DNA from 2 places in the Thiogranum longum genome. Region 2 is predicted to be linked to the other one. Evidence: predicted binding sites of a transcription regulator. Region 2 holds the regulator's gene; the other holds the start of a gene.

Region 1 (7,298 bases), 1.7 Mb from region 2:
ATCGTCATGTTGATCGGTATCGGGACAACCCTGTTTGCGCCCGAGCCGGTGGCGGCGCAAGGCTTGCCTGCCTCGTTGGGCGAGGCGGTCATTCACCCCTTCGTGGATTTCTTCAAACATCAGCACGCCTGGCTTATTCTGTTATTTATTCTGCTGTTCAAGGTTGGCGATATCATGGCCAGCAACATGACAATACCGTTTTACCTGGATATCGGCTTCAGCAAGAGTGAAATCGGCGCCGTGGTAAAGCTGTTCGGCTTCTGGGCGACACTTGCCGGAGGATTGCTGGGGGGTATTGTCATGCTCCGGGCAGGCATCTACCGGTCGCTATGGGGGTTTGGCATTCTGCAGGCAGTATCGACGGCCGGCTTTGCACTGCTTGCCCTCACCGGTTACAGCCTGCCCATGCTGGCTGCTGTAATTGCATTTGAAAATCTGAGTGGTGGCATGGGAACGGCGGCGTTTGTCGCTTTCATGGCCAGCCTGACCAATCGCCGCTTCACGGCTACTCAGTACGCATTGTTGACCAGCCTTATGGGTATTCCCAGGGTGATTGTCGCAGCGCCAACCGGTTACATGGCAGAAGGACTTGGCTGGGTCGGCTTTTTTGTATTTTGTACCTTGATCGCAATACCGGGGCTGTTGCTACTCACCCGTTTCAGGGGCTGGCTCGGGGAGGCAGGGCGTGCTGACTGATGTATCGCTATTGTCTGCATTCCTGGTCGGGCTGCTGGGCGGCGTGCATTGCGTCGGAATGTGCGGTGGTATTGTGACTGCCCTGTCACTGGGTCTGTCGCCGGATGAGCATGCCGCTCGCTGGCGCTACCAGCTTTTCTATAATGTGGGACGGATTTTCAGTTACAGCGTTGCCGGCGGGCTGTTTGGCGGGATCGGGTGGCTGGCATCGCACTGGAGTGGTATCCACCAGGCGCAGCTGGGCCTGCAGTTGGTGGCAGCATTATTTATGCTCGCCCTCGGCCTGTATCTCGGTGGATGGTGGAACGGATTGACGTATATAGAACGGCTGGGTGGTGTCGTCTGGCAAAGGATAGAACCACTTGGCCGGCGATTCCTGCCGGTGCGCAGCGGTGGTCAGGCGTTGTTGCTGGGCACCCTCTGGGGCTGGTTACCCTGTGGCCTGGTGTACAGTGTGCTGGTATGGGCAATATCGGCAGGAAGCCCCGCCCGGGGGGCGGTATTACTATTGAGTTTCGGGTTGGGAACCTTGCCGAACCTGTTGTTGATGGGCGTAGCCGCAGACCGGCTCGCCGCGCAGGTGCGCGATGTGCGCATCCGGCGACTGGCAGGGCTGCTGGTGTGTGGGTTCGGGCTGTATACGCTCTACCACATTATTCTGTGAAGAACTGGTGGATGAATTTGACCTCGTTTGCGTCCGCGTTGTCCCCCGGCTTGACGTGTAGCGTAAAGCGCAAGGTTTCTTCGTGTGAAATCGGAAAGTCTCCGATGTAGTAAATGGCGTTACCCTCACGTACTTCCCGCAGTGCGATGTCGCGCTTCTGCCCTGCCAGGTTGGTGGCGCTGGCGGTAATTTTGGCGGCTACCGGCTTCCCCGCCGTACCCATCACCTTACGCAGTACAGCCACATTGACCATGCCACGGTTCTTGCTGCGCTTGAGGCCATATTCACGCGTCACAGAAGGTGGAAGATAGTTGGTGTTCAGAGCATTGAAATGGACAACATAGTCACCAAAGTCCTGGGAGTTTTCCGCACTGGCTACACCCGACAGGGTGATCAGTGCACCAAACAGGAAGGGCAACAACGTATTCTTGAGCATCCGGATTCTCCTTCGATTTTATGGTTTGTACAATGGAACTATAGACCAAACCGGGTCGATAAGGTTTCCTGGATGTGCGCAGGTGCTAAATAATCGCCTCTTCAGCTGTTTGTGTTATGGCAACTGAAGCCTTCGACGAATCTGTTTCCGGGGTGTATATAGTGTGGCGAATCTGTTGCAGTGCATCAATTTGTCGCTTGGTTGCACGCAGGCCGGTGTCCAGTTCCTTGATGCGTACATCCAGGGTATCACGTGATTCGCTGATGCGGCGAAGGGTCTCCAGTCGCTTCTCCATGGTTGCCTTGTGCTCCTTGATCTGCCTGACCAGCGGGTTCATGACCTCCTTGAGCCAGGCATTGGCATCCTGGTTGGCCTTGTAGAACAGGCTGCGGGTATGGCTGACCAGTGAGATGAAGAATTTCTTGACCACAAAGGACTGTCCGGTGGCGGCTGTAACCGGGCTACGCCGGAAGCTTTCCGCTTCCTGGTAAAGGCGTTCCAGGTCAGATGAAAAGCGTGCTGTCGAGAATTGCTTGGGCATAATTTGCGGCAAGCCGTGCTCTTCATGGAATTTTTTGTAGGTCGCACGGATCAGCATACGTGTCTGTTCCGAGTGGGTGGTGACCTGGTCCATGGTGTCACGGGCGCCATCGAAGAAAGTTTCCATGCCGCGTTTAAGGCCGCCGGTTGTCCAGCTGTGAGTCATGGTTTCGCGTGTTTTGTTGATGAGCCTGTCCAGCGTTTCCATGCTCAATGCATCAAGCATGCTGCGTGCCTGGTTTTGTAGCAGTCTCCGACTGTTCTGGAAACTCTCTACATTGCGCAGGTAGGCAGCCTGCTCCTCCCGGGACTTGCTCATGAGGTGCATGATGACATCGGCATTCTTGCCACGTAATGAGCGTAGCTCGGCGAGTTGTTTGGTGGTTTCGCTTTTACGGCTTTCCAGAATGGCGAGGTTTTCATCGACCATTCCGCCAACATGCTCAACAAGGTTGTTACGGATGATTTCCTGCTTGCCCGGTAATATTGTGTTGGCGATGTAGTCTTCCAGTTCGGGTATGCGACTGTTGTTGAGCAGTTTCTTGTCGCCGCGGATTTTTGCCAGAAGGGCTTTCTGGGCAGATATCGGGAATACCAGGTCAGGCGAAATGTCCAGTTGTTCTGCTGTGGAAAGTCGCTGCGACTCGATGCTGGCGTTCACAGCAGCCGAGGCTTTCAGTTCGTCCCACAAAGTATCAATCTTGTTGAGTACCACAAGCCGGTTGTGGCCGGCTTTACCACGAACCGCGCTGACATGATGCTCCCACATTTCCATATCGCTGCGTGTGACGCCGGTGTCTGCACCAAGCAGAAAGAGTATTGCCTGCGCAGCCGGTAACATACTAAGGGTCAATTCAGGCTCGCTGCCCATGGCATTCAGACCAGGTGTATCCAGTACTACCAGGCCCTGTTTGAGCAAGTCATGCGGGAAGTTGACCAGCGCATGTCGCCAGCAGGGAATCTCGACCTGGGTCGGCACTTTGCCAGTGGCTTTGAAGCCCGGGTCTGTTGCTTCATCGTAAAGGCCAAGTTTACGGGCCTTTTCCAGCGGGACCTGTCGAGTTCGAATGACCTCGTGCAACGCCTGGGCAACCTGCTCCGGGTCACTGGTATTCAGCGGCGTATGGTTCCAGTGAATGGGTTCGAGTTTAAAATCCGCAATGCTCTTGTCCTGGAGCCGTGTTTCAATCGGCAGCAGGCGGATATAGGCATCAGGGGCGTCGTGATCATAGAACAGTTCGGTCGGACACATGGTCGTGCGGCCGGCCTCGGACGGAAGCAGACGCTGACCGAAGTGAGCAAAAAACAGTGCGTTGATGAGCTCTGTCTTGCCGCGTGAAAATTCAGCAACAAAAGCAATCGTCAGGCGATCCTTGCGCAGGGCCTCTAGGGTTTCAAATATCCGGAATTCCTGTTCGCTCGAGGCCAGCTGATGGATTTCGAGCCATTCCTGAAATGCCTGGACATTGTGAATCAGTTTTTCGCGCCATTGCGTGTAATTTTTTAGACGGCGGTCAAGTTGATCCTGCTGCATGCATAGTTTCCCGCTGTAAATTATTGGGCCTGTTTGGCAGGCGTGGTCGACTTTACGCTAGAGGCGTATCTTGCTACGGGTAACGGCCAAGGTGAGGAGGACTTTAGTCTGTTTTTTATAGGCTTAGCGGGATTGTGGCTATCAGTCGGTGGCGCTTAACCATGATTTCGCGGGGAAACCGGTTCGGGTAAACGGTTGGGGTGGTTGATGCGCACCTTTTTTGTGCGCCCGTTCTGGCCACTGATCAACTCAACCTGTATGCGCGGTACCTGGCAATAGTGCGCAAGAAATCGTAGCAGGTGCTGGTTGGCCTTGCCGTCGACTGGCGGTGCGGTGAGACGAATTTTCAGCTGGTCGCCATACACTCCGACAATTTCATCCCGGCTGGCCCTGGGCTGTACCCTGATGGACAGAATCAGGTCATCATCTTGCCATCGATAACAGGGTTCCGTCATCCGCGCGGTTATAGAAAAACCAAAAAGAGGGGTAGAATCAGATATTTGGCGAGCTGAATGGCAATCAGTGCCACCAGCGGTGAAAGGTCCAGTCCGGAAATCGGCGGTATCAATCGACGACAGGGGCGCAATACCGGCTCGGTGATGCTGTATAGCAGGGATACCACGGGGTTATAGGTGCCAGGGTTCACCCAGCTGATAATGACCTGGACGAAAATTGAAAACAGGAAAACATTGAGCGCCAGTTCGGTCAGCTCACGGAGCGACAAGACCAGTAACGGCCACACAGCCAGCGGACCGCCACGTAGCAGTCCTATGAGTGTAAAGGACAGGAGTTGCAGGAGCAGCATCAGCACCAGCGCGCTGGTATCGACTTTCCCTGTGCTGGGGATGAAACGCCGCAGGGCAAGCAAAGGCGGATTAGTGACCTTGACCAGAAACTGGCAGACCGGGTTGTAGAAATCCGCACGCACAGCTGCCAGCAGGAAACGTAACATGACCATCAGGATATACAGGCCAAACAACGTGTTAATCAGGAATTCAACCGGGTTGGTTACGTAGCTTGTACCCATTACGACTTTTCTCCGAACTGTTTGGCCAGTTCGCGTGAGCGGTCACGGGCGGCCTTGAGGGCGTCATTGAACAAGGTGCGTAAACCACCTTCCTCCAGAACCGCCAGCGCTTTTTCAGTGGTGCCGCCCGGTGAAGTGACTTTTTGGCGCAGTGTGGCGGCATCATCGCGGCTTTCCAGCGCCATTTTTGCGGCGCCAAATGCAGTTTGCACGGCCAGCAGGCGCGCCGTCTTGTCGTCGAGCCCGAGTGATTGTCCGGCTTCCTGCAGGGCCTCGATAACAAGGAAGAAATAGGCAGGTCCGCTGCCGGAAAGTGCGGTAACTGCGTCCAGCAGTGACTCATCTTCAATCCACAGTGTCAGACCGACTGCCCGCAAGATGCTTTCGGCCAGCGCTTTCTGGTCATCACTTGCCGCCGAATTGGCAAACAGGGCAGTGGCGCCGCTTTGTACGAGCGCAGGTGTATTCGGCATGCAGCGTACTAACGCACAATTGCCACCCAGCCAGCGTTCCAGGTCATTGCTGCAAATCCCGGCTGCAATGGAAATAACCAGGGGATGTCGGGCTTGTACGGTGGCGGCCAGTTCACAGGCAACGTCATGCATAACCTGTGGTTTGACAGCCAGTACAACCAGCTCGCTTTGTTCGACCGCGGACGTGTTGTCCTTGGCGCTGCGGGTTCCGAATAACCGGCCCACGGCGGCCAGCTGATCCGGGTCGGGGTCGGATACCGATATACTGGCTGGATCCCAGCCATCGGCAATCAGGCCGCCGATGAGGCTGCGTGCCATGTTGCCGGCACCGATGAAAGCAAGTGGTGTTTTCTTCATGGCGCAGACCATACATCACCCCAAATGTCTGATTCAAGCGGAAAACCCGGAGTCGGCGCGGAAACCTGCCAAGCCGCTATACTTGCAGGCGCCGGGCAGGGGCGCAAGGTCAAGTTATGGCCCGGCGTGACGATAAGGAAAGCCAGAACCACAGTTGGGGAAGAGCATGGATATTGCTGAGTTACTCGCCTTTAGCGTTAAGAATAACGCATCCGATTTACACATTTCCGCGGGCCTGCCGCCCATGATACGCGTCGATGGCGATATTCGCCGGATCAACGTACCTGCACTGGATCACAAGACCGTGCACAGCCTGATCTACGACATCATGAACGACAAGCAGCGCAAGGATTTCGAGGAATTCCTGGAGACGGATTTCTCTTTCGAAATCCCCAACCTGGCGCGTTTCCGTGTCAATGCATTCAACCATAATCGTGGCGCAGGCGGGGTATTTCGTACTATCCCCTCGACCATTCTCTCGCTCGAAGAGCTGGGTGCCCCCATGAGCTTCAAGGATATCGCTGACCAGCCACGCGGCATCGTGCTGGTAACCGGACCAACCGGTTCCGGCAAGTCGACCACGCTGGCGGCCATGATGGACCATGTGAACAATGAGCGATTCGAGCACATCCTCACCATCGAGGATCCCATCGAGTTTGTGCATGAAAGTAAAAAGTGCCTGGTCAACCAGCGCGAGGTTCATCGAGATACTCACGGTTTCAACGAAGCCCTGCGTTCAGCCCTGCGTGAAGATCCGGACATTATTCTGGTCGGCGAATTACGCGACCTGGAAACCATACGCCTGGCACTTACCGCGGCCGAAACCGGTCACCTTGTGTTCGGTACCCTGCATACCAGTTCTGCAGCCAAAACCATCGACCGTATTATCGATGTGTTCCCGGCGGCCGAGAAGACCATGGTGCGCTCCATGCTTTCCGAATCACTGCGTGCGGTCATTTCGCAGACCCTGTTGAAAAAGACCGGTGGCGGACGTGTTGCCGCTCACGAAATCATGATCGGTACACCGGCGATTCGTAACCTGATCCGTGAAGACAAGGTGGCGCAGATGTATTCTGCGATCCAGACCGGTCAGGCAGTGGGTATGCAGACACTCGACCAGAATCTTCAGGAACTGGTGCAGCGTGGCCTGATAAGCCGGCTTGATGCACGTTCCAAGGCCATGAACAAAGAACTCTTTCGCTAACGGGGCGCATAATGGATTTTAATTCACTGCTAAAGCTTATGGTGCACAAGCAGGCATCCGACTTGTTTATCACGGCTGGTATGCCGCCGAGCATGAAGGTCAATGGACACATCAAGCCGGTCTCGCAGTCGTCACTGACACCGGACCAGGCGCGCGAGGTTGTCCTGAGTGTGATGACTGAGGCGCAGCGCAAGGATTTCGACGAAAACCTTGAATGTAACTTTGCCATCAGTGCTGCCGGTGTCGGTCGTTTTCGCGTCAGTGCGTTTTACCAGCGGAATCATTGCGGCATGGTATTACGTCGGATCGAAACGACCATCCCCACCCTCGATGAGCTGACGCTTCCGTCGGTGATCAAGAGCCTGGC
Region 2 (7,298 bases):
GCGTGCCGCCGGCAACAATGACGAATGCTGTCAGCTGCACCAGTGAAGACATATGCCCGCCTTCCAGCACATTGCCACCCAGTATGGCGAACAACGCAAGCAGGATACCGGTGATCGTCAGGATATCCATACGTCAGGCCCCTGTTGCCTGTGCAATACCGGGGCCGATATCACGTAATGCCATCACCTGGTCACTCAGCCCGGCCTCTGCAACTGCCATCGGCATACCATAGATGACACTGGTTTCTTCATCCTGACTCCAGACAGTAGAACCCTGCGCCTTGAGAGTACGCACACCCTCACGACCATCTGCACCCATGCCGGTCAGTACGACTGCAAGCACCCTTCCGCCGAATACGGAAGCTACAGAATCGAATGTCACATCTGCGCAGGGTTTGTAATGCAGTGACGCATCACCGTCCGAAATAACGACGCGGACTTCACCCGCCTGTTGTTTCAATGTCATTTGCCGCCCCCCTGGAGCAAGCAGTACCTGGCCCCCACGAACGATGTCGCCATCTTCAGCTTCCTTGACCTTGATGGCACACTGCTGGTCAAGCCGTGCAGCAAATGCCGGCGTAAAACTTGCGGGCATATGCTGGACCACAACAAGCGGCAGATTGAAACTGGCCGGCAACCGGCTCAACACCTGGGCAAGCGCCACAGGGCCACCGGTTGAGCTGGCAATGGCTACAATCCGGTAGTCGTCTCTTTTTTTAGCGACGGGTGCCCGCACCCGCGTAACGGGCAGGGCAGAAGTAATACGCTTTGCCGGCCGTGCTCTTATGCTGCCCGAAGCCGGTTTAACAACATCACGAATACGCCTGCACAGGAGCATCCTGGCCTCTTCCCTGTCCTTGGCGATATCCTCAAAACGCTTGGGCAGGAAATCCACCGCGCCCGCCTCAAGTGCATCAAGCGTGGCTCGCGCACCATCGTGCGTCAGTGAAGAAAACATCAGAATGGGTAAGGGGTTTGATTGCATGATATGACGAACAGCAGTAATGCCATCCATGACAGGCATTTCGATATCCATCGTGATGACGTCGGGTTTCAACACAGCAACCTGATCAATGGCCTCCTGGCCATTGGCTGCCGTGCCGATAACTTTCAGCCCGGGATCTGCTTCCAGTATTTCAACGATGCGCCGGCGAAAAAAACCCGAATCATCGACAACCAATACACGCGTTACCATGGACTCCGTCCCTTGAATCCTGCACCGATCGGCACATATCTGTTATTGATAGAAACAACCTGAGGCAAAACTGGTCTGCATTCCCGGAAATAGCAGTTCACACCTCATTCCTTTCTACATGTGGCTTGAATACGCTTTCATCAAGCTGGGCACATCGAGTATCAACGCGATGCGACCATCACCGGTAATTGTTGCACCGGCAAACCCGGCAAGACCCTGCAAGAATGCACCCAGGGGTTTGATAACCACCTCTTCCTGACCGACCAATTGTTCGACAACAAAACCAACCTTGCGGCTGCCGACATGAACGACCACTACGTGATTAACAGTATCTTCCTGTGATACACCACTGCCGGTAACCAGCCAGTCACGTAAATAGAAAAGCGGCAGCGCCTTGTCCCGTACCATCACAACCAGTTGACCATCCACAATATTGGTGCGTTCCGTATCGAGATCGAATATTTCACTTACGCTGCCAAGCGGTAAAGCAAACGGCTGCTCACCGAGCTTGACCATCAGAGTCGGCATGATCGCCAGCGTCAATGGCACGCGTATAGTCAAACGGCTTCCCTTACCAGGCTCGGAATCGACCTCTACGCTACCATTGAGCTGTCCTATACGGGTCTTGACAACATCCATACCCACTCCGCGCCCGGACACATCAGAAATTTGATCCTTGGTTGAGAAACCTGCCGCAAAGATAAGGTTAAAGCACTCTCTGTCATCCAGTCGGGCAGCCGAATCAGCATCCATCATGCCCTTCTCGACAGCCTTGCGTCGCAACACATCCGCATCCATACCTTTTCCATCATCGTCTATGGACAACAGGATATGATCGCCTTCCTGCTCTGCAGCAAGTACAACTGTCCCCTGCCGGGGCTTGCCTTTTGCTTCCCGTTCATCCGGTGTTTCAATACCATGATCAACAGCATTGCGCACCAGGTGGACCAGAGGGTCTGCCAGGGCCTCGACCAGGTTCTTGTCCAGGTCTGTCTCTTCGCCCTGCATTTCGAGATTCACTTCCTTGTCGAGGCTGCGGGCAAGATCACGGACCACGCGCGGGAAACGGCCAAATACTTTCTTGATTGGCTGCATACGTGTCTTCATGACAGCATTCTGCAAATCCGCTGTAACAACGTCCAGGTTCGCAATTGCCATGGAAACATCTTCATTGGCAAGCGATTCCTTGAGGTTGGACAGACGGTTTCTCGCCAATACCAGCTCACCGACCATATTCATAATCTCGTCGAGACGACTGGTATCTACACGTACAGATGTTTCCGTCTTGCTGGCTGACGCAACAGCGGGTTTGGCTTTGGTCTTTTCCGGTGCCGCTTTCTTTTCCGTGACTTGAGGTTCCGGCTCTGTCTTCGTTGACGGCTCACTTACGTCCGCTTTTTCGGCGGCCATTGCCGGACCCTTTCCTTCACCGTGCAACTGGTCCAGCAGCGCATCGAATTCATCTTCTGTGATATCGTCACTGGCTGCAGGCGTACTCTTTCCACTTGCAGGTGCAGCCACTATCTCATTATCTGTATTATTGTGTGCCACTGGCCCCTTGCCATCACCATGTAACTGGTCCAGTAACGCCTCGAATTCATCTTCTGTAATATCATCACCACCAACAACAGAGGCTTTCTGCCCGGTGGGTATTGCGCTCCCGGCCTGGTCCAGCATGGCCTCAAAATCGCTATCAACCTCATCACCCTGAATTTCAGTGGACACTCCTGTAGCCCCCGAATCAGGTGCTGACGATACATCCGGCTCCGGCGGTGCGGTAGCTTCCGGCACTGCAAGTTTTTCCAGCGCATTCAATAATGAGGCTTCTGCCGGGGTCGGCATCTCGCCACCCTGCACCTCGGCAAACATATTGTTAACCACGTCCAGTACCTGGAGGACAGTATCCATCAGGTCGCCATCGACTGAGCGTTCACCATTGCGCAGGATGTTAAATACATCTTCAGCACGGTGACACACGTCCACCAGTCCATCCAGACTCAGGAAACTGGCACCGCCTTTAATCGTATGGAAGCTGCGAAATACGCCATTGAGCATCTCCATATCGTCCGGACTCTGCTCCAGTTCAACCAGTTCCTCGTTGAGCCGTTCAAGTATCTCGCCCGCTTCGACCAGAAAGTCCTGCAGAATCTCATCATCGGTATCAAGACTCATTATGTTGTTCCCTCAAAAGCCCAGGCTGGACAATAAATCATCGACTTCATCCTGGCCGGATACAGATTCACCATCGGCCTCCACACCAGGTACCGCAGGACCAACACCTTGCATCATGTCATCAGCCTCACCGGTATTGACGGCAGGTTTCCCTTCTGTCTTTTCAACATGCTCGATGCCACCTGACAGCCTGACAAGATCCACCAGATTATCCTCGACCTCCTGGACCAATGTGATTACCCTGCTGAGTATCTGACCGGTGAGATCCTGGAAGTCCTGCGCCATCATAATGTCGGACAAGCCGCTATGAATGGTTTCAGTACTCTCTGTTGTAATTGTAAGGAACTCATCGATTTCCCTGCTCATGGCCCGGAACTCGTCAACATCCATTTCCTTGTTACGAAAACGGTCCCATTTTTCATGCAATGCGTTGGCACGTGACTTGAGAGCTTCTGACACCGGCAAGGTGCTTTCTACAGCCCCCAGGGTACGGTTAGCAGAGCTCTCGGTCATTTCTATAACGTGGTTCAGGCGAGCCTTGGCGTCAGGAATATCTGACCTGGCCAGAGACTGCATACGGTCATCCAGCACAAAACTGTTAATGGATTCGTGTAGCTGGCGAGTCATCTTGCCAAGCTCCTGGAACAGGCTCTGCTCCCGCATACGTCCCAGTTGCTCGATCAGTTTCTCCGCACCAGCTTCGTTACCGGATTCCAGCTCGGCAACCAGTGCACGGGCATTGTCAAGCAGGGATTCAGTTTCGACTTCGATCACGGCCTCCATACAATCACCCTGCCGTTGCTTCGAGACGTTCAAAGATCTTGTCGATTTTCTCTTTAAGTGTTACAGCGGTAAACGGTTTGACCACGTAACCGTTTACCCCGGCCTGTGCAGCCTCGATAATCTGCTCGCGCTTGGATTCAGCCGTCACCATAAGCACCGGCAACGGCGCCAGCTTTTCGTCTGATCGCACCGCCTTCAGCAGATCGATTCCTGACATTCCCGGCATATTCCAGTCAGTAACCAGGAAATCGAAATTCCCGTTCTGCAACATTGGCAATGCAGTATTTCCGTCATCGGCTTCCTGCGTATTGTTGAACCCAAGGTCGCGCAACAGGTTTTTAATGATGCGCCGCATCGTGGAAAAATCGTCCACGATGAGAATTTTCATGTCATTGTCCAAGGGTCTTCTCCCGTCTTGCGCTGTTAACCATGTGCTGTTTCGGCATGTGCCGGTATATCCTGACCATCACTTGCCCGTCCATTCTCCCATTCTTGCTCTCAAACGGATCAGTGCCTGGCCATGTATCTGGCAAACGCGGGATTCACTGACACCGAGCACTTCGCCAATCTCCCGCAAGTTGAGTTCTTCGTCGTAGTACATGGCCATAACCAGGCGTTCCCGCTCCGGCAAGCCCGAAATTGAATGGGCCAGTGCAGCCTTGAAGTCGGAATTATGCAGGCAGTCGAGTGGCTCATTACGAGGCTCACCCGATGCCTGCTGTGGTGATTCCTCGCCATTGATACCCGCATCATCGATACTGAAAACCCTGCAGCCTGTCGCATCCTGGAGGATGCGGTGATAGTCTTTCAGTTCGATGCCCAGTTTCTCGGCAACCTCGACATCCCTTGCATCACGACCTTCCTGGTTTTCGATCTCGCGAACCGCCTCGGCGACCTGTCTTGCCTTGCGGTGTACCGAACGCGGTGTCCAGTCAGTACGACGGATTTCATCCAGCATTGATCCGCGAATTCGAATACCGGCATATGTCTCAAAACTGGCGCCCTGTGTGGCATCATAATTTCTCGATGCCTCGAGCAAACCAATCATCCCTGCCTGTATCAGGTCATCTGCCTGCACGCTGGGCGGCAAACGACTCATCAGGTGGTAGGCAATACGTTTGACCAGGGCAGCATGCTTGGTGACCAGGTCATCACTGTCAGGATCGGGGGTAGTGACGTACATAGCAGCTCCATTCATACCGGCATCTCCATGTGTCCGTTGTGCGACTGAATAAGACGTTCCACAAAAAACTCAAGATGTCCACCAGCCGCACTCGGCACAGGCCATTTATCGGTTTTCTGTGCGAGGTTCTTGAAAGCCATCGAAGAACGGCTGCGCGGATAAGCCTGCACGACTGCGCGCTGCTTGCGCACTGCCTTCTTCAGATAGTCGTCGTGGGGAACAACCCCCATAAACTCCAGCGTTACATCGAGGTAACGATCGGTAACCCGTGATATCTTGTTAAACAATTCCCTTCCCTCCTGGGCACTGTGGGCCTGATTTGCAAGCACCCGGAAACGCTGAATGCCGTATTCGACATTCAACACCTTGATGAGCGCATAGGCGTCTGTTATTGATGCGGGTTCGTCGCACACCACCACTACTACCTCCTGGGCGGCACGACTGAAACTGGTCACACTTTCATTGATTCCTGCAGCGGTATCGATAATCAGTGTGTCGACATCATGGGTCAACTCACTGAAGGCCCTGATCAGGCCGGCATTTTCCATGACAGAAAGCTCTGCCAGACGTTTCACGCCGGACGATGCCGGAACCACCATGATTCCCGATGGACCGGTAATAATGACTTCTTCAAGCGAGCGTTCGCCATCGATGACATGAGAAAGATTCTTGTCCGGATGCAATCCCAGCAATACATCGATATTGGCAAGGCTGAGGTCGGCGTCGAGCACCATGACCTGCTTGCCGGTGTCGGCCAGTGCGACAGCCAGGTTGACCGAAACATTGGTCTTTCCCACGCCACCCTTGCCACTGGTCACTGCAATTACTCTTACTGGATTCGGTTGTGCCATACGTCGTAGCCCGGCTGCCTGATCAACTCGCATTTCAGACATGAACATTTGCCCGGCACCCTCCAAAAGTTTCTGCCATCATCGATTCCGCAGGAAGTCCACGTTCAGATGCAAGATCTGTCGCCTGCTGTATCAGTTCACTGACACGGGCAACCTGAATATCTTCCGGAACACGCTGGCCATTGGCGACAAAACGCAACGGGATCTGCTGTTCGATGACTGCAGAAAGCACACCGCCAAGACTGGCAGCCTCGTCAAGTTTGGTAAGAATTGCACCGTCCAGCGGTACACCGGAAAAGGCGCGAATGGTTTCTTCCATTACCGACGGATGAACCGTCGCGGAAAGAACCAGCAGGGTACGGATTGGCAGACCGGTGTCAGCCAGTGTGGCGAACTGTTCTGTCAGGCGCACATCGCGCTGGCTCATCCCTGCCGTGTCGATCAGCACCAGGCGCTTGTCTGACAGGCTGTTGAGTGTGGAGCGCAGTTCGTTATGATCGGATGCAACCTGAACCGGTATGCCCAGCAGGCGTCCGTAGGTCATCAGTTGCTCGTGTGCGCCGATACGATAGCTGTCGGTGGTTACCAACGCCACATGGCGCTGGCCGTGACGGAGTACATAGCGCGCCGCCAGTTTGGCGATGCTGGTTGTTTTACCGACCCCGGTCGAACCGACCAGTGCGACAATACCGCCCTGATCAAGAAAATCTTCTCCTGCAACCGGCACATTGGCCGCCAGTTCCGCCATGGCCAGTTTCCAGGCGTGTGCTTCGTCCCGCGCATGTACGGCAGGGGCAGAAATCCGCTCGACCAGCCGGCTGTTGATTTCCATGCTGCTGAGACGCCGTATGACATCGGCATGCAAGGGCTCGCGACGCTTCATATCGCCCCACGCCAGGTGTGCCAGCTGATCTTCCAGCAAACCACGGAGCTGACGAATCTCGTCACGCATGGCGACAATGGAAGGGTCCTGTGACCAGTCGACAGATGGTGATGGCAAGGCTGTTTCTTGTGCTTCAGGTTGGGCATTTCGTGTGTAGGTTTCGGTTGCCCTGTGTACTTCTGCAGGTTCTGCAACATTATCCTGCGCCGATGATTCCTCAGGTTGCGTGGA

The links. Region 2 encodes FliA, which starts transcription of late flagellar genes. Its sites were predicted from a motif close to GCTAAAGTTNNNNNNNNNNCNGCCGATA; they were not measured.
Region 1: a site for FliA is predicted at 5,835-5,862, ahead of DFR30_RS01735 (type IV pilus twitching motility protein PilT). Genes of this name have one in related genera too.

The regions. Positions count from the first base shown of each region.
Region 1 is NZ_SMFX01000001.1:354,530-361,827, forward strand. It holds gene DFR30_RS01700 (AmpG family muropeptide MFS transporter) at 1-696, shown strand, start outside; gene DFR30_RS01705 (sulfite exporter TauE/SafE family protein) at 686-1,360, shown strand; gene DFR30_RS01710 (DUF4426 domain-containing protein) at 1,350-1,796, opposite strand; gene DFR30_RS01715 (dynamin family protein) at 1,882-3,870, opposite strand; gene DFR30_RS01720 (DUF167 family protein) at 4,026-4,325, opposite strand; gene DFR30_RS01725 (YggT family protein) at 4,334-4,897, opposite strand; gene proC (pyrroline-5-carboxylate reductase) at 4,897-5,727, opposite strand; gene DFR30_RS01735 (type IV pilus twitching motility protein PilT) at 5,894-6,931, shown strand; gene DFR30_RS01740 (PilT/PilU family type 4a pilus ATPase) at 6,943-7,298, shown strand, end outside.
Region 2 is NZ_SMFX01000001.1:2,100,018-2,107,315, forward strand. It holds gene DFR30_RS10365 (flagellar motor protein) at 1-130, opposite strand, end outside; gene DFR30_RS10370 (protein-glutamate methylesterase/protein-glutamine glutaminase) at 134-1,195, opposite strand; gene DFR30_RS10375 (chemotaxis protein CheA) at 1,310-3,367, opposite strand; gene DFR30_RS10380 (protein phosphatase CheZ) at 3,380-4,150, opposite strand; gene cheY (chemotaxis response regulator CheY) at 4,155-4,538, opposite strand; gene DFR30_RS10390 (RNA polymerase sigma factor FliA) at 4,617-5,348, opposite strand; gene DFR30_RS10395 (MinD/ParA family protein) at 5,345-6,232, opposite strand; gene flhF (flagellar biosynthesis GTPase FlhF) at 6,219-7,298, opposite strand, start outside.